2 regions of the Aliiglaciecola litoralis genome follow, and region 2 is predicted to be linked to the other one. Evidence: predicted binding sites of a transcription regulator. Region 2 holds the regulator's gene; the other holds the start of a gene.
The links. The regulator NrdR, encoded in region 2, represses ribonucleotide reductase genes. The targets are predictions, from matches to a motif close to AAACACNANATNTNGTGTTT.

Region 1 (9,707 bases), on a different contig from region 2:
ATACCATGTTGGCACACGGCTTGAGTAAAGGTGGCTATCTGCTGATCAGAAGCGCTGCAATCGGTTATGGCCCTGATTAGTAATACTATTTGTTTAGACGACAACGCCAAACCTTGTTTTTTTCGATCGATAATTGTCACAAAGTCATTCATTTCAACGCTCGTGATGTTAGCGCAGATGTTTGTTCAATATGTGTCATCACATCCATGAGTAATGAACTCGCACCAAATCTGACATGATCGCTATCTATCCAATGATCCCCCATGATTTTTTGCGTTAAGGTTAAATACTCAACTGCTTGTTCATAGGTCTTAACACCGCCGGATATTTTAATGCCGACCTGTTTGTTTCCAGACTCCTTTATCGATTCTAGGATCCAAGTTGCCGCCTCAAGCGTGGCATTCACTGGCACTTTGCCGGTGGAGGTTTTAATAAAATCAGCACCATTGTTAAGAGATAATTGGCATGCTGCTTTGACCAGCTCAGGTGTACCTAGCTCTCCAGATTCAATAATGACTTTAAGTGCTGCTTTTTCAGTACAGGCCTGTTTACACGCACTAAGCATTGTCGTTACTGAATCCACATTGCCCGTTATTAGATCATGATAGGGTAGCACTATGTCGATTTCATCAGCCCCATGTTTGATAGCTAATTGGGTATCTGCCACGACTTTTTTAATAGACTGCTGACCAGAAGGAAAGTTGACAACGGTTGCCACTTTCATCTTTTTACAACCCTTAGCCGCTAGGAAATTTTTGGCAGTTTGTACATAGTTTGGATAAACGCAAACGGCGGCTGTATTGCCATAAGGCGTCATGGCGCTTTGGCAAATTTGGATAACATCTGCGAGTGTTTCATTACCACTCAACGACGTCAGATCAATCAGTGATATGATTTTTTGTGCCAATTCTGTCTCTATTTTCACAACTGCTTTCTCTTGTACACAATATGTTATTTAGCTTGGTTAACAGATTGACACAGTTTTTAAATCGGGATGTTGATTCAGATCACTAAATGGCCACAACTTCTTCAAATGAGCAGCATGAATTCCTAAATCCTCTGAGATAGTATTTAAAAACACGGATTTCATGGAAACTAACTCAAATTATGCAATCATCAACTGGCATACGCGGCGTCCATTGCACTTTTTCGGCTACGCCAATGCGCAGAACTAATTGTGGTTTGGCTTCACAGCTAAATAGTTTTGCTACTTGTTTACGTAATTTTGGCTCTTGGATTGCTTGATTCATAAATGAGGCGGAAAGGCCAACGGTGGTTAATTTTAACAATAGATCAGATAGCAAGCGCCCCGTGTTTATCCAACTTTCCTGACTGTCTGCATCGGTTGAAATCACGGCTAGAATAGGACTGGCAGTGATCACTTTATTTTTGTTGAATATTCCAATTTGCTTGCCGCGATTCAGCCATTTCATGGTTGTTCTTGCTAATGGGGACGGTAGATTTGATGCAAAAAATCCAAACCCAGTCATACCGTCTGGTTTTAACGAGATTGATGATCGCATCCAAGAGGCAAACTCCAGTCGGTACCAAGGTAAGGAGAGTTGGTGCCTGACAGCGAAAGCCGTTAAGGAAGCAAACGCCATCTTTAGTCTTTTATTATGGGTAAACCCAAGCTCTACACCGAGTTCACGAGCACTAGCAAGACATGATTTGGTCACCTCATTGGGAATGATGGCATCAGTAAAAAGTCCCCGATTTGTTTGTCGCTCTTTAATCGCATGGAATAACAATGCATCTTGATCACTGGGTTCATGCCGATCAATCAATTCTATTCTGGCTAAAAAGTCGGATTGATTATCGCTAGGAAAAATTACCTGAGGTTCAAGGGCAAAATACCGTGCAGCCACTTCAATCATCCGCACTGCCGCACCGCAGCTGATTGTTAATTCTCTAAGTTGCGGATCAACGGTAAGGGCCGCTCGAGAAGCATTTTTAATAATTTCAATTCCGTCTGAGTGAAGCCGAAACTTCCATGGTTGAGCGTTGTAGTGGGATGGGGCGAGCACGGCATAGCGTAGTAAAAATCGAAGTTGATCCTCCTTACAGCCAGAATAGGGGAAAAACTCATCGTGAGTTTGCCTCGGTGTAATATATGATTCTGCCATTAGGAATACCGGATCTGAGTTGGAGCAATGATTATATCTGCAATTAGAAGTATCCCTTTGACCTAGATCAACTGAGTTAACTATTTTGCTTGGCACTGGGCACAAACTACATAACCTGGTAGGTGGCTGTCTCGCTATTTTTTGCCATTTGCAGTCAAGATTTAAACATCCTTCCTAAGCTTAAACTTCAATGTCCGAGTGCTAATCTTATCAGCGACATCAGTATCAACGTAAAAGACCAATAACATCACAATCTTTGTGGCCACTTTTTGAACTACCACCGATGGGGTATCTAATGCCCATTTGGTGCGCCTTGTAGCTTGACTCACCCCTCAACGACGAAGATTGTGCTGGATTTACGCACAAATGCTGACTAAGCTAAAAACACAAGATGTAGTATTTATAATTTAACAATTTACTATATAGGGTGTTTGTGCTGAATTTTACCGCCGAGAACATTGTATTTTTAGAAGTGCCAGATGAAGTGTCGCTGGCTTTTACTATTAGTGGCTGTAATTTGAGATGTAAAGGCTGCCATAGTAGTGAGAGTTGGGATCAAAATAACGGGCTTGCTCTTAGTCAGAGTTATTTTTTGCAACGCTTACAAAAATACCAAGGGTTGATCAGTTGCGTGCTTTTTTTAGGTGGCGAATGGCAGCTATCAGCGTTACTTCCGCTGTTGAAAATGGCCAAAAGCAGGCAGCTGCATACCTGCCTATATACAGGTCGTGATGACGTGTCATCGACACTAAAAGACCAATTAACCTATCTAAAGACGGGCCGTTGGCAACAAGAATTTGGTGGCCTGGAAAGTCCGATAACAAACCAACGCCTAATTGATTTACGCACAGGTGATTGTCTCAACCACCGTTTTATCCGCACATAATAACAAGAGAAAAACTATGCAAACGCTAAATTTTCACCAAATTCAGAACAAGCTCAACTTCATTGAAAACTATCTGCATGCAGACAATGCTGCTGATGGTTCTAAGATGGATGCCAACGCCAATGTGACACAAAAAAATATTGCTACTTTAGAAGCGGAGTTGATGAAAGATCACTTTATTCAAGTGAACCGAGCACTGGTCAGTAATAAAATCTCTGAACTTTTTGGGGCTGAACTTGCGGCTGAATACTTGCGCCAAATAGAAGAACACGAGATCTATGTGCATGATGAAACCAGTTTAAAGCCGTATTGTGTATCGCTCACCATGTATCCATTTTTACGTGACGGTTTAACCAAGTTGGGTGGCGAGTCTCAAGCGCCGAAACATTTGGAGTCATTCTGTGGTTGTTTTGTTAATTTTGTATTTGCGGTCAGCAGTCAATTTGCTGGAGCAGTCGCGACCGTAGAGTTTCTCACGTATTTTGATTACTTCGCCAAGAAAGACTTTGGCGATGATTATCTTAATACGCATTCCAAACAAATAGAAAACCATTTGCAACATGTGGTTTACGCGTTGAATCAACCTGCTGCGGCACGCGGTTATCAAAGTGTGTTTTGGAATATTTCTATCTATGATCAACATTACTTTGACAGCATGTTCGGTCAATTTGTGTTTCCGTGTTTCATTAAACCACAGTGGCAATCGGTGGACGCTCTGCAGCGCTTTTTCTTGAACTGGATCAACAATGAACGGGAAAAAGCCATATTAACTTTTCCGGTTATTACGGTAGCGATGTTGACCGAAAATGGACAGTGTAAAGATCTGCAATTTGCCAATGAAATTGCGCAACAATTAGCAGCCGGGAATTCGTTTTTTGTGTACCAATCTGATAACGCAGACTCATTGGCTTCATGCTGCCGTCTTCGCAGTGAAATCAGCGATAATACTTTTTCCTATTCACTCGGTGCTGGTGGCGTTGCCACCGGATCTATCAATGTCATTACCATTAATATGAATCGCTTAGTGCAAGATGGTCGAGATTTGGCGACTGAAATTACGAAAATTCATCGCTACCAAGTCGCCTATCGAAAGTTGATAGAGGAATACAAAGCAGCGGGACTGCTGACGGTTTACGATGCGGGGTTTATTTCACTGGATAAGCAGTTTTTGACTATTGGTATAAACGGTATGGTTGAAGCGGCTGAATCACAAGGGATCTCCGCCAGCAACAATGCCGACTACGTTAATTTTGTGCAGCAACATTTAAAGGTTATTTTTGAGGCGAACAAATCGGCCAAAGCTGAATATAGTTATATGTTCAATACCGAGTTTGTACCGGCCGAAAATCTTGGCGTCAAAAACGCTAAATGGGATAAACAAGATGGCTATTTTGTACCGCGGGATTGTTACAACTCCTATTTTTATGTGGTTGAAGATGAGCAGTGTAATTCGTTAGATAAGTTTCAGTTACATGGCAAGCAACTTTTAGACTACCTTGATGGTGGTTCGGCCCTTCATCTGAATTTGGAAGAAAAGCTAGATCAAGCTGGCTACTTAAATATACTCAATATAGCGGCAAAAACGGGCTGCAATTATTTTTGTGTAAACGTAAAAATAACCATCTGTAATAAGTGCGAAACGATAGACAAACGTACCTTGAGTTGCTGCCCTAGCTGCCACAGTCAAGACATTGACTACGGTACACGTGTCATCGGTTATTTGAAGCGCGTATCGGCTTTCAGTAGCGGCAGACGCATCGAACACAAGTTACGCCATTATCATCGACAATCAAGAGTCAATGCTCCTATGGGTAAAGTAAGTTAAATTAAATTAAATAGAAAGGGCAAATGCTAAATGGTCGAGGTGCAGCTGATGGGCTTGGCCAGTTACAAAAACAACAAAAAGCTAATAATTTAACTGCTATTGGCTTTTTATATATCGATGCTAAACGACTTTAGAGTAACGCTGCTGACCTTGGGTTAGATAAGCATCAAAACAGGCACAAATGCTGCGTACCCACAAACGGCCATTGGCATTGACTGTAATGCGATCTTTGCTAACGGCCACTAATCCATCTTGTATAAAGGGGCTTAATTGTTGGTAGGCAGTGGTAAAGTATTGCCAAAAATCGGCTATCTGCCACTGTTTGGAAAAGGTTAGAATATCGAGCTCAAAATGGCATATCAATTGGCTGATCAACGCAGCGCGAAGCTTGTCATCAACACCTAATCTAAAGCCTCGTTCAACAGGTAAATTGCCTTGGTTTACCGCCTGATAGTACTCAGTTAACGCTTTATGGTTTTGCCATAAAACGCCTTTTACTTGGCTGATACTAGACACACCTAAGCCAATCAAAGCATCCTGTCCTGCGGTGGTATAGCCTTGAAAGTTACGCTGTAATTTGCCCTGTTGTTGCGCTTTGGCTAACGCATCATCAGGTTTAGCAAAATGATCCATGCCAATAAACTGGTAGCCGGCGTCCACAAACGTATTGATCCCCATTTGTTGCAACTGCAATTTCAGTCTGGCGTCAGGCAAGTGGTTATTGTCTAATTTACGTTGTGAAGCAAAACGTTCGGGCAGATGAGCATAGCTAAACAATGAAATTCGATCAGGGCTCAGAGCGACTATTTGTTGTAAGGTTTGCGCAAAACTCTCAGGGCGCTGAAACGGCAAACCATAAATGAGATCTAAGTTCAGTGAGTCGAAGCCTAGTTGACGGCTGAGCTCAATTTGGTGACGGATTAAATCGGTATTTTGTACTCGGTTAATCGCAATTTGAACATTTTCATCGAGATCTTGTACTCCATAACTAACGCGATTAAAGCCTAACTGGCGTAAGTGAATGAGCTTTTCATCACTGCAACTGCGCGGATCGATTTCAATACTGATTTCAGCGTCTTTTTGCAGGTTAAAATATTGTTCAATACACCCCATTAAGCGACTGAGTTGGATTTCGGTCAAAAAGGTTGGCGTGCCGCCACCAAGGTGTAATTGGCTGATGTGTTTTTCACGCACCACCGGTGAATACAGCGCCATCTCTTTGGCTAAGGCGTCAAGATAGATATCTGCTTTATGTTGATGACGGGTTATGACTTTATTACATCCACAGTAATAACAAAGCTTATGACAAAATGGGATATGCACATAAAGACTGAGTTCGTGCGGCCCCTTGTTTAATGTATTCGGGATGTGTTGCTGCTCAAAACTCTCCTGTAACGCCAGGGCAGTAGGGTAGGAGGTATACCGAGGCCCATTAATATTGTATTTACTAATTAACTTCGGATCCCAATGCATATTATGTTTCTTCATAGCTTGATTGTTTAACAGGTCACTTTATTCTTAAAGGGGCGCTTTATTGGACAAGTGGAGAGGCCTCGATATCGAAATGGAACCCTATAATATTGGCGTCACTGACCATGCGGTGTAAGTATTGCGAGATGGCTTTGCGTTGTACCCGATCGTTCAAGTATGTCTGAATTTTTTCTTTTACTAAATCATAGGTCAGGGGCTTTCCTGGAACTTTTCGCGCGATCAGAACTACATGGTAACCATAGCGAGATTCAACCGGTGTCGGCATTAACCCCACATCCGAGGCAAATACCTGTCGTTCAAATTCACTCACGGTTTGACCATTGGAAATCTGACCAAGGCTACCGCCCACCTCTTTAGAAGGGCACACCGAATAGGCTTTGGCCATTTCCACAAAGCTTGCTTGGTTACGGGTGAGTTGGTCAATGATCTTCAATGCCAGGGCGTGTGTTTCGGCTCTGTGTTCAAGATCTTTAGGATCTGCAGCCAACAGTATATGGCTAACTTCAACCAAAGGGGAGGTGGTAAAAGTAGCCGTGTTCGCTTCAAAATAGCGGCGACACTCCTCGTCGGTTGCGTGAGGAATAGCGACTTCTTGATCTAACAGGGCATCCACTAGCGCTGGTTGATCTTCGATTACCGTGCGGTCTGCGTCATTTAACAGTCCTTTCTCTACTGCTTTTTGTGCCAGCAATTCCCCGATAATGAGTGTTTCTGCTGCTTTTATCATCGCTTGCCGGCGTGTCTCTGCCGGATGATATTGAATTTCTGCGTCAATCGCCGCGGCAGGAATAACATGCCCGTTTACGGTGATGCTTGATGTGTTTGTGAGTGACATACTGGTACCTTGATTAATCATTGAGGTGAAAACAATGAGCTTCCTTGCTCAGACTATTTTTGACTTTAGGCTTGACGTTTTAGCCTTTTGAACGCACAACTTGATAGCTTCTACGCACGTACTGAACCGGCACACTCCAAATATGTACAAGTCGGCTAAATGGGAACAGCACAAAGATGGTTATGCCAAGGGTGACATGTAGTTTGTAAACCCAGTGCACCGTACCAATATACTCAACCGCTTCAACTGGGCGGAAAGTAAGCAAATAACGAGACCAGCTCATTAAATTGTGCATCACAGAACCGTCCATGTGCTCAAACGAAATCACAATTGTCACCATGCCCAATATTAATTGCAGGTAAATAAGCAGCAATATGCCGGTATCCATGGCGCTACTATTGGCTTTAATGCGAGGATCAAATAGACGTCGTTTGACTAGCAAGGTCAGTCCAATGAAGCACAGCACACCAAAAAAACCGCCCACACCCATCGCAATGATTTGTTTTACGGCTAGAGAAATTCCCAGCGCATGCCAAATTTCAAAGGGAATGACAAGGCCGGCAAAATGTCCTAGCAATATGGCAATAATGCCAACGTGAAATAAAATGTTGGCTATCCGAAAATTTTTACTGCTGAGCATTTGACTCGAGCCGGTTTTCCAACTGTATTGCTCACGGTCATAACGCAGTAAACTGCCTAAGAAAAAGATCCCGGTCGCAATGTACGGGTAAATACCAAAAAAGAAGGTGTCGAGGTAGTGCATGATTAGCTCCTTAACTCGCCAGTGCTAACAGGGGCATTGGCGGCATCAATAAACTGAATAGGGACGTCTTGGTCGCGACGTTGGGACTCAGACGGTTTGGCAGCATTTGTAGGGCAACCGCCATTGATGGCGTCGCCACCAAAGGTCACCGCTTCTTCTTCCCATACTTTATCTAAGGCTTTTTTGGTATCGTCGCGTTTTTCGTCTTTGACTTGTTCGCGCAGCGCTTGCATGTCTATCTGGGCACCCGATAGGCTAACTAAGGTAGTGAATAAAGCGCTGTAGTTGCAGTTACGTTTTTCTAAACGGACGGCCAATAAGGCGAGAATTGGAGCGATATCTTCTAACCAGCCTTTCGCATTTTGTTCGCCTTGGGTGCTGGCAAATTCAAGAAACAACGGGATGTAGTCTGGAAGCTCGCGTACCCCAATATCCAATCCAGCTGCACGGTATTGTGCGAGTAAATTGACCATAGCTTGTCCGCGATCTCGTGACTCGCCATGCAAGTGCTCATAGATTAATAGCGATAGCGAGCGGCCACGTTCAAACAACCCGTCATAATCTGACTGCCAATCCAACAAACTGTCATTAAAGCGCTGCTCGATAAAGGCCATCAACGCACTTTTGTCGGCTTGCGATAACAGCTTGTCATTAGCGATAAAGTCGACCACGTCATCGCCATGGGCATACAATGTATCGTTAGGATAGTCGATGAGTCGCGATAATAAGGTTAATATTTTCATTAGTCTTGTACCTCCACTGGGATGACCTGACGGACACCTTGTTTTTTGCCGCCAAACAAATCGGTTTCGCTATCGCCACCACTGCAGCCATTACCAAAGGTAAATCCGCAGCCTGATTTCATGTCGTAGGCATCTTCTGCGTAAGCTTTGTGACTAGTGGGAATGACAAAACGGTCTTCATAGTTGGCTAACGCCATGTAGCGATACATGTCTTCAACTTGTGCTACGGTCAATCCGGCTTGCTCTAGGGCGGCCAGATTTTGTTCACCATCTACCTGTTGTGAGCGTTTGAAAATACGCATTGCCATCATACGTTCCAATGCTTTTTCAACCGGAGCTTCATCGCCTGCGGTTAGCATATTGGCCAAATATTTCATCGGAATACGCAACGATTTAAGATCAGGAAATACCCCTTTCATGGGCACTTTACCTGCTTCCACGGCAGTTTGAATTGGGCTAAGTGGCGGAACATACCAAACCATGGGTAAGGTGCGATATTCGGGGTGCAGCGGCAGGGCGACCTTCCAATCCATGGCCATTTTGTAAACCGGTGACGCTTTCGCTGATTCAAGCCAAGCATCAGGGATCCCTTCTTTGCGAGCTGCCTCTTGGACGGCTTCATCGAAGGGGTCTAAGAAGATGTCACATTGGGCCTGATATAAGTCCTTGTCGTTGGGCACTGATGCGGCTTCTTGCACGCGGTCAGCATCGTAAAGCATGACGCCAAGATAGCGAATGCGTCCCACACAGGTTTCTGAGCATACGGTCGGTTGCCCGGCTTCAATTCTGGGATAGCAAAAGATGCATTTTTCAGACTTGCCGGTTTTCCAGTTGTAATAGATTTTTTTGTATGGACAGCCACTCACACACATTCTCCAGCCGCGACATTTGTCTTGATCAATCAATACGATGCCGTCTTCTTCGCGTTTGTAGATCGCGCCAGAAGGACATGAAGCCACACACGCTGGATTAATGCAGTGCTCGCATAAACGCGGTAGATACATCATAAAGGTGTTTTCAAATTCGCCATACATGTCA
Region 2 (9,707 bases):
GCCGTCTAATACCACTCGCAACGGCTGCCGCAACTGCTTGGGATCAATTGCTTCTTGCAACTGACCGAGTTCATCATAACGTACGTTGAGACTGGGATTATCCGCCAATGCCGTACCCGAGCCAGTTAAAATGGCACAACTCATGGCGCGATGGCGTTGTACATCTTGTCGGGCATATTCATCAGTGATCCACTGGCTAGCACCGTTCGCTAAAGCTGTTTTACCATCGAGGCTGGCGGCTAATTTGAGCGTGACCCACGGGCGAGATAGGGTCATACGTTTAATAAACCCACGGTTTAGATTGCGCGCCTGTTGTTCCATCAGCCCGTGAGACACTGCTATTCCCTGCTCGGCCAATTTGGCTAAGCCCCGCCCAGATACTTGAGGATTAGGATCGACCATGGCCGCGACCACGCGCTTGACCCCAGCTTTGATGAGCGCATCTGCGCAAGGACCTGTGCGGCCGGTGTGGCTGCATGGCTCAAGGGTCACATAAGCGGTGGCATTGTTTGCCTGTTTCCCTGCCATGTTCAAGGCATGAATTTCAGCATGAGGAGTACCGGCTTGGTAATGCCATCCCTGCCCCACTACATGCTGGTGTTGATTTACTATCACGCAACCGACATTTGGATTTGGGGTAGTGGTATACCGGCCTTTTTCAGCCAATTGCAGGGCTAATGCCATGAATTGATGATCGCTAGCGGAAAAGGTAGGTAAACTCATAATGGTAATTAGTCGCCTAACTTGGCAATTTCTTCACCAAACTCGCGGATATCCTCAAACGAACGGTAAACCGATGCGAATCGGACGTAAGCGACTTTGTCGAGCGTTTTCAGTGCATCCATGATCAATTCACCTAAAAACTCACTGCTTATTTCGCGCTCGCCTGTCGCCCGTAACGAAGACTTAAGTTGGCTAATACAATGTTCGACTTTTTCAGTACTCACCGGGCGCTTTTCCAACGCACGTAATAACCCGGCACGCAGTTTGTCTTCGTTAAACGGCTCTCTGGAACCATCGCGCTTTATCACCCTTGGCATGACTAACTCTGCAATTTCAAAGGTAGTAAATCGTTCATGGCAAGCGGTGCACTCGCGACGACGGCGTACTTGATGGCCTTCCGCTACCAGTCGCGAGTCAATGACTTTGGTTTCCTGCTCAGCGCAAAACGGACAAAACATAGAATAAATTGCTCTAGGATAAAAATGTGCCGCTAAATTAGCAAAAAAACCAGCAAATTTACAGGTGTTTGCCTTGCAAAAACACGCTCGAGGTGAATAAAACGAATTAAATACCGGCTTTGTAAGAAATTAAATAACACTAAGGCAAGCAGCAGCTCCTTATCCCGACAGTCGCCTTGTTAGTCTTTGACTAAATCAAAGCCTTCATCTAACCACCCCGTCACCCCACCAATCAGCTTTTTTACCGGTCGATTTAGCGCTGCGAGCTTCAATGCTGCTTTGTCAGCCCCGTTGCAATGGGGACCGGCACAATACACCACAAATAGCGTATCCGCTGGATAATCGGCAAGTCTATCGTTATCAATAGATTTGTGCGGCAAGCTCAGCGCATTTGGCAGATGCCCTTGCGCGAATAACAGAGCACTGCGCACATCGAGCAACACGAAGTCCATTCGATTATTGGTCATTGCAAAGTGAGTGTCCCAACAGTCAGTTTCAAAACGTAATAATTGTGCGAAATGATGTTTCGCTTGCTCGGCCGGTGCGGCGGGAACGTGTGATACGGATGAAGACATGGCGGATTCCTTTTTCATTGGAATCCTATTATGGGTCTTTTATGACATTGAGACAGTAACGACAAAGCCAATATTCGATAAGAATAAGACAATCGATTAGTTATTCGGATCCGATTATGTGAAATTAGAATTTTACTTTGACACGAACCACACCAAACCGTGGTTGATTTATCACACAATCACTGTGTGCTTTTTTATGGCCTCTACTGTTAACCTATAAAAACGTCAGCATTTTTTACAGTTATTATTGACAAGAATTTAATTAGAGGAAATTCCTATAAATATCAAAAATTTAAACCGTGGCGTGAATTTTGCTAACATGTCTCTGTTCGGTAACATTAAGAAAATAATATTTTAATTAGGGAAGTAGTATCATGAAATCAATGACTAAAATTTTTGCTGCACTTGTAGCACTGTCGCCATTTATGGCGCAAGCTGGACTTTTTGAGTTTAGCTACACCTTCAACAATAATGGCGATAGCGTTCAAGGAAGTTTCAGCGGTGACCAAAACGGCAATTTAATTGAAAATTTGTCGGATATCATCGTCTCAGTTAACGATGTGGAGTTAACTGCGCCCTTGTTTGATTATCGAATTGAATGCGAAGATACTGGCTGCTTTTGGGTTTCCGGTGGTGTCGTTTCTTTCGACGGCACGCTTAATAATTTTGTGTTTATGGATGATGCCACTTTTCCCGCCACATTCGACTACACAAACTATTTCCTCCAAGTTCCTGAGTTCGTTGATGAAGGTATTCAGGCTCAGACAGGCATGTGCTTCGATAATTTATCAATATGTAATAGTGAAATAAACGATGGTAATACCGGCAACTCTTGGCAGTTGACGCGTGTCGAAGTTCCAGAGCCAATGACGCTTGCCTTGCTGGGCTTTGGGCTTGCTGGTTTTGGCATGGCTAAACGCAAGAAATTCTAACGATTTTCAGGCATGAATAAAAAACCTCGCCAATGCGAGGTTTTTTTATATATGGTGAAAACGATAGATTGACCATCACTTCACGCCATTGTGATAGTGCTGGTATCAACTTCATTGTTAATACCTAGTTCAACTCATCCCTTTATGAAGAATCCGACTTAATAGATACACACCCGCAACGGATACACTGAAGGTAAACAGATTAGTTGTTAGCGTATTCCACTGAAATTGCGTTTCGCCGTCATACATCAAATAAGCGGCCGTGTTGTAGCAGCTGTGGCCAAAGATACAGGGCCACAATGAGCGGGTTTTGTAATAAAGCCAACCAAAAAATATCCCTAATACAAATGCGGCAAGAAACTGGTAAAGATTAAAATGAAATACCGCAAACAAGGTTGCCGATAACACGATAGCGAGATGCGCCGGGTAGTGGTGTAAAAATCCACGCAAAATGATGCCTCGAAATATCACTTCTTCGACAACAGGTGCAAATATACTTAAGGCTACCAGCGTTATTAAACCACCCGACATCAATTCAACCAGATATGCCATTCCCGCCTCATCTTCAGGTAAATAGAAAGCTAACCAATTTTGTAGATCGGCAAACCACCATAGCGACCCAAGTACGGTCAATCCAACTAAAGGGAAAAGCACAGTCGCGGTACTAATGAATTGATTGGGGCTGGCATCAAACAACGAGCTAAGTGAGTATTGGGTATGTTTGAGCACGGCTTGAACAATAACAACAGTGGCAATGCCATTGATAAGCAAATTAAGCCACAAGTTGCTTTGTAACTGCGGAAATGCGCCGTAGAGCAGCATGCCCATGATAAATTGCATGGCAAACCAACAAAAAAGGATGCCAACTGCCATCAAAAAACCCGGTGGGTTACGCGTCATTTTAGCCCCTTAAATAAAAAAGCCGCAAAAACACCTAACGATGTTTGCGGCTTTGATTGTTAGCGACCTGACTAACCGTAAACGGGGAATCGCTTACACAATGTCACCACTTCGCTTTTCACTCGAGCGATGGTGGCTTCATCTTCAATGTTGTCTAATACATCACACATCCAATTTGCCACTTGCTCAGCTTCCGCTTGCTCAAAGCCACGGCGCGTTATTGCTGGAGAGCCAATGCGCAATCCACTGGTCACAAAAGGTGAACGGGGATCATTAGGCACCGAGTTTTTATTAACGGTAATATTGGCACGACCCAAAGCGGCATCAGCGTCTTTACCTGTGATATCTTTGTCAATTAAATCGAGTAAAAACAAATGGTTATCAGTACCGCCAGAGACGATTTTGTAACCACGGTCTTGCAACACTTTGACCATGGCCTTGGCATTTGCGATCACGTTTTGCTGATACACTTTGAACTCAGGTTGTAGTGCTTCTTTAAATGCCACCGCTTTAGCGGCAATCACATGACACAATGGACCACCTTGGTTACCTGGGAAGACTGAACTATTCAATTTTTTATAAATAGTTTCATCACCACATGAAGACACAATAAGGCCGCCGCGAGGGCCAGCTAAGGTCTTGTGAGTTGTGGTGGTGACAACGTGCGCATGTGGCAATGGATTAGGATAAACCCCAGCGGCCACAAGGCCTGCAACGTGGGCCATGTCGACCAACAAATAAGCACCGACTTTATCGGCAATTTCACGAAACTTCTGCCAATCCACTATGCCCGAATAAGCAGAAAAACCACCGATGATCATTTTAGGTTTGTGCTCTAAGGCTAATGCTTCAACTTGCTGCATGTCGATTTCACCGGTTTTTTCACATAAACCGTATTGCACTGCATTATAGGTTTTACCCGAGAAGTTAACATGAGAGCCATGCGTTAAGTGACCACCGTGGGCTAGACTCATACCTAATACGGTGTCTCCGGCATTCAATAAAGCCATAAACACTGCCGAGTTAGCTTGAGAGCCAGAGTGCGGTTGTACGTTGGCGTAATCGGCGCCAAATAATTGTTTAGCACGTTCAATTGCTAAGTCTTCAGCAATGTCCACGTATTCACAACCACCGTAATAACGCTTGTGCGGGTAGCCTTCCGCATATTTATTAGTTAACTGAGAGCCTTGGGCTTCCAGTACTCGCGGGCTACAATAGTTTTCTGATGCGATCAGTTCAATATGGTGCTCTTGACGCTGAGTTTCTTGTTCAATAGCAGCATGTAATTCAGGGTCAAAGTCAGCAATATTCATGTTGCGCTTTAGCATGGGTGTCTCCTCAACATCTTGGCACGGCAGTGGCTGCAGTCTTAACTTAAGGGGAAACTTAAGTTTCTGCAGCGAAGCAAAATTCGATAGATAAAAAATGAGCCGTTATTCTAGTCATTTTAAGCGCGATGTACACAGTTAAAACACAATGAATTATCGCCTTTGGCGTTAATTCAGTGATTCAATCTCAATGGGAAATTGTAATCCTATCTGTCGGCGTACTTCATCGAGTGTTTTCATCACATTGATACTGTCTTGATGATTCATTCTAGGATCGCACAATCGCCCTTGTTCAACTGAATCCATGACCGATTCAATTTGATACTCAAATCCATTGGTTGGATGAGGAAAGTCAATTGTTTCAACCAACTTGTCGTCTTGGAACAATTGCGCTTGTTCACCGTTCCAAAAATAGCGAGGTATCTGAATGTAGCCTTGTTTGCCGTGAATTGTCATCACGTTCGAACTTTGAGCGCCTATGGTACATACAAACTGACTTGTCACGCCAGATGGGTAGCTTAAATTGACCAAGGTGTTTTGATCAACCTGATCATTATTGAGCAGCCCAAGCGCCTGTATCTGCGATGGATACTCCGCCAGCAAATATTGGCTAATACTGATACTGTAAACACCGAGATCCAACAAAGCGCCGCCCGCTAAGGCTGGACTAGTAATTCGATGGTTACGCAAATGCGAAAACGCAAAGCCAATTTGTGAACTGATATACTGCACTTGTCCAATGTCATTTGCCATCCACTGTTTAACCTGTGCGAAACACGGCATGAAGCGACTCCACAAGGCTTCTTGCAATACGCACTGATGCTGCTCTGCAAGGGCAACCAGATACTCGGTTTGCGCCGCATTAACGGTAAGAGGCTTTTCCAATAACAGATGCTTGTTAGCCTGCAAACATAATGCTGCGTAGTGAAAATGATGTGAGTGCGGTGTCGCAATGTAAATGGCATCTACTTGGTCGTCGCCAATCAAAGACTCATAATCACCGTAGGAAATTGTAGCCCCAAATCGACAAGCGAACTCTCCAGCCCGTTGCAAATTACGACTGGCTACCGCATAAAGCTCGCCACGTTCTGAGAACTTAAGCGCGGCAGCAAATTGTTGAGCAATGGCACCTGGACCAATAATTCCCCACTTCATATTAACTCCACTTTTTCAACAGCTTGTTTAACTCCCCCCAGTATAGGCGTTTTGGCGCTCGATAGGGGGAACCCAACCCTGCATACACGCGTAAATAAAAAAATGTTGCTGACTTTCGTTGGCCTTATTGACGGTCTGGATTACACTATGGCCACGTTTAATTACACAGAATTATCATGGCACAATACGTATATAGCATGCACCGAGTGGGGAAGATTGTTCCCCCTAATAGATACATCCTTAAAGATATCTCGCTGAGTTTTTTTCCAGGCGCCAAAATTGGTGTGTTGGGTTTAAACGGAGCGGGTAAATCTACCTTACTGCGCATTATGGCAGGCATTGATAAGGAAATTGAAGGCGAAGCTCGCCCACAACCAGGTCTAAAAATAGGTTACCTTCCACAAGAGCCGCAACTTGACGAGAGCAAAGACGTTCGCGGCAACATTGAAGAAGCGGTGGCTGATGTTGCCCATGCCATTAAGCGACTGGATGAGGTTTATGCCGCCTATGCCGAAGAAGATGCAGATTTTGATGCACTAGCAAAAGAGCAAGGCGAGTTGGAAGCGATTATTCAAGCTAAAGACGGGCATAACTTAGATAATGCCTTAGAGCGAGCCGCAGACGCACTGCGATTGCCGCCTTGGGATGCTGATGTAAGCACGTTATCTGGTGGTGAACGACGTCGCGTGGCGCTGTGCCGTTTACTATTAGAAAAGCCTGACATGTTGTTGCTTGACGAACCCACTAACCACTTAGATGCGGAATCGGTAGCCTGGTTGGAACGGTTCCTTCACGATTATGAAGGAACCGTAGTGGCCATTACCCATGACCGTTACTTTCTAGACAACGTGGCAGGTTGGATATTGGAACTTGACCGTGGCCAAGGGATCCCATGGGAAGGTAACTACTCCTCATGGCTAGAGCAAAAAGATCAACGTCTCGCTCAAGAAGAAAGAACCGAAAACGCGCGACAACGTTCGATTAAACAGGAACTAGAGTGGGTACGTACTAACCCCAAAGGCCGCCATGCTAAGAGCAAAGCGCGGATGGCGCGATTTGATGAGTTAACCACTGGCGATTATCAAAAGCGCAACGAAACCAACGAATTGTTCATCCCACCTGGTGAGCGTTTGGGTGACAAGGTTATTGAGGTGACCAACCTTTCTAAATCTTACGGTGACCGTCTGCTTATTGACGACTTAACGTTCAAGGTGCCCAAAGGCGCTATTGTCGGCATTATTGGTCCTAACGGTGCAGGTAAATCCACCTTGTTTCGGATGTTAACAGGCCAAGAAAAACCTGATTCAGGAGACATCGTTTTAGGTGAAACCGTGCAGCTCGCCAGTGTTGAGCAATTTCGTGATCATATGAACGAGAAAAACACGGTGTATAAAGAAATATCCGACGATTCCGAAATTATTAGAATTGGTAATTTTGAGCTCAACAGTCGTGCTTATTGCAGCCGTTTTAACTTTAAAGGCACCGATCAGCAGAAATTCATTAAGGATTTATCGGGTGGTGAGCGAAACCGTGTCCACCTCGCTAAGTTGTTAAAAGCGGGTGGAAACGTACTGTTACTCGATGAGCCGACCAACGATCTCGATGTTGAAACCTTACGAGCGCTGGAAAATGCGCTGCTTGAATTCCCTGGCTGTGTCATGGTTATCTCGCACGACAGGTGGTTTCTAGATAGAGTCGCGACTCACGTGATGGACTATAGGGACGAAGGTAAAATTAATTTCTACGAAGGTAACTATTCAGATTATGAAGCTTGGCTGAAAGAGACCCTAGGAGAAGATCTCATTGAGCCCCATAGACTCAAGTACAAGAAAATCAGCAAATAAAGCTAGGCTGTGGCGAATTTTCACCACAGTTCTGGTTAGCTAATTCAACTCTAAGGCGCAATTGCGCCTTTTTTGTGCTTAACTATATTCAAAGCTCACAGCTAGTTGATGAAGTGATGGAGAAACGCCAGTTCAACAGGGTCATTTTTACTGCCCCTGCAATACTTAAACAAGATAATATGCAATGGCAAACCAACATCATTGATGTCTCTTTGAAAGGCGCGCTGGTAGCCTACCCTGATGACTTTCAAGCTGACTTGGAACGGGATTTTGAATTGACTATTGAGATGCAAGGGGCAAATCATCATATCGTCATGAGCGGTAATATCGCCCATAGCGCTAATCATTGTGTTGGTTTTAAAGTACATCATATGGCATTAGACAGCATGACTGAGTTACGTCGCATTGTAGAGCTGAACTTGGGTGACGAAGCGTTATTGCAACGAGATCTTAAAGCCTTAACGGACAGTTAGCTGACCTGAACTCTGGCTAATCGACCAAGACTTGGTTTCGACCTGCATTTTTCGCAAAGTAGAGATTAGCGTCAGCGCGTTTCATTAAATCGGTTTCGTGCATATTGGGTGCTTGGGCCAAGGCACCGCCAATACTCACCGTAACTTCGCCAAATGGCGAAGATGAATGTGGAAGGGCTAACTTTTTTATGGCCAAGCGCAAAATTTCTGCTAATTCAGTCGCTTGCTCAAGTGTTGAATTAGGCATAATCAACGCAAATACGTCACCGCTATAACGTGTTAAACAATATTCCGAGCGTTTCAATTTCATTCTGATAGTCGATACAACTAACCGCAAACAGTCATCGCCAACAAGATGATCATTGACGTCGTTGTATTGTTTGAAGTGATCGATATCAATCAGCAGTACACATAATGGTTGGTTAGTTTTGTTACACACTGACAAAGTTTCAGTCAAATGGCCGTCGAAGAATCGTCGGTTTTGGATATTCGTTAAGCCATCTAGGGTCGCCATTCGTTTAAACTTGTCAGTCATCAACTTCGAGCTTACATGGGCGTTCACCCTTTTACGTAAGGTATTAGTCGAAAATGGCTTAGTGATAAAATCGGCACAGCCCGCTTCCCAGCTTTCATCTTCTGATTTGATATCGGTATGCCCAGTCACAAAAATGATTGGAATATCTTTACTAGACAAGGAGGCCTTTAATTCACGGCATGCAGCGTAGCCATCCATGCCGGGCATACTGATGTCCATTAAAATTAAATCGGGTAACACATGCTGACAGTAATCTAATGCCTCTTGACCGGACGAAACATGATGTGTCTTATAAATATCGGTTAATGCCGACGATGTAAGTAGCGCACTGATAGGATCATCCTCGACAATGAGGATAAGTGGCTTGTTTAGGCTTTTCAGGTCATAGATCATAGTAAACACCTTATAACCAACAAATGTTGACTCAGTGTAACCTGATGTAGGTTTTTAGTGCAATGCTGCGCAGCAATACACGCTCACGCAGCATTGTTGTTGAATATTGGACTAATTGAACCCCATTACAATGCTTCAAGCGCTTCAGATAAGCGCGATACTGCGATCACTTCAATACCTGCAATGGCTTGTTTTGGTTTGTTCCCTTTTGGCACTATGGCTTTCTTAAAGCCGTGTTTCGCGGCTTCCATAATGCGCTCAGTACCATTGGGCACCGGTCGGATTTCACCGGCTAATCCGACTTCACCAAAAGCAATCAATTCTTTGGGTAGAATATGGTTGCGAAAACTGGAAATCATCGCCAATAGCAGTGCCAAATCGGCACTGGTTT

Region 1: nrdG (anaerobic ribonucleoside-triphosphate reductase activating protein) is a predicted target of NrdR. The motif match lies at 2,509-2,528, and genes of this name have one in related genera.

The regions. Positions count from the first base shown of each region.
Region 1 is NZ_BAAAFD010000011.1:52,258-61,964, reverse strand. Features, by position in the region: gene ABD036_RS16310 (thymidine phosphorylase) at 1-140, opposite strand, end outside; gene deoC (deoxyribose-phosphate aldolase) at 149-925, opposite strand; gene ABD036_RS16300 (Acg family FMN-binding oxidoreductase) at 1,101-2,126, opposite strand; gene nrdG (anaerobic ribonucleoside-triphosphate reductase activating protein) at 2,560-3,012, shown strand; gene nrdD (anaerobic ribonucleoside-triphosphate reductase) at 3,029-4,837, shown strand; gene hemN (oxygen-independent coproporphyrinogen III oxidase) at 4,958-6,310, opposite strand; gene ABD036_RS16280 (peptidylprolyl isomerase) at 6,369-7,163, opposite strand; gene narI (respiratory nitrate reductase subunit gamma) at 7,243-7,926, opposite strand; gene narJ (nitrate reductase molybdenum cofactor assembly chaperone) at 7,929-8,669, opposite strand; gene narH (nitrate reductase subunit beta) at 8,669-9,707, opposite strand, start outside.
Region 2 is NZ_BAAAFD010000007.1:123,411-133,117, forward strand. Features, by position in the region: gene ribD (bifunctional diaminohydroxyphosphoribosylaminopyrimidine deaminase/5-amino-6-(5-phosphoribosylamino)uracil reductase RibD) at 1-723, opposite strand, end outside; gene nrdR (transcriptional regulator NrdR) at 732-1,181, opposite strand; gene ABD036_RS12820 (rhodanese-like domain-containing protein) at 1,361-1,756, opposite strand; gene ABD036_RS12825 (PEP-CTERM sorting domain-containing protein) at 2,131-2,688, shown strand; gene ABD036_RS12830 (CPBP family intramembrane glutamic endopeptidase) at 2,818-3,588, opposite strand; gene glyA (serine hydroxymethyltransferase) at 3,660-4,916, opposite strand; gene ABD036_RS12840 (Gfo/Idh/MocA family protein) at 5,085-6,071, opposite strand; gene ettA (energy-dependent translational throttle protein EttA) at 6,248-7,915, shown strand; gene ABD036_RS12850 (PilZ domain-containing protein) at 7,990-8,388, shown strand; gene ABD036_RS12855 (GGDEF domain-containing response regulator) at 8,405-9,316, opposite strand; gene radA (DNA repair protein RadA) at 9,442-9,707, opposite strand, start outside.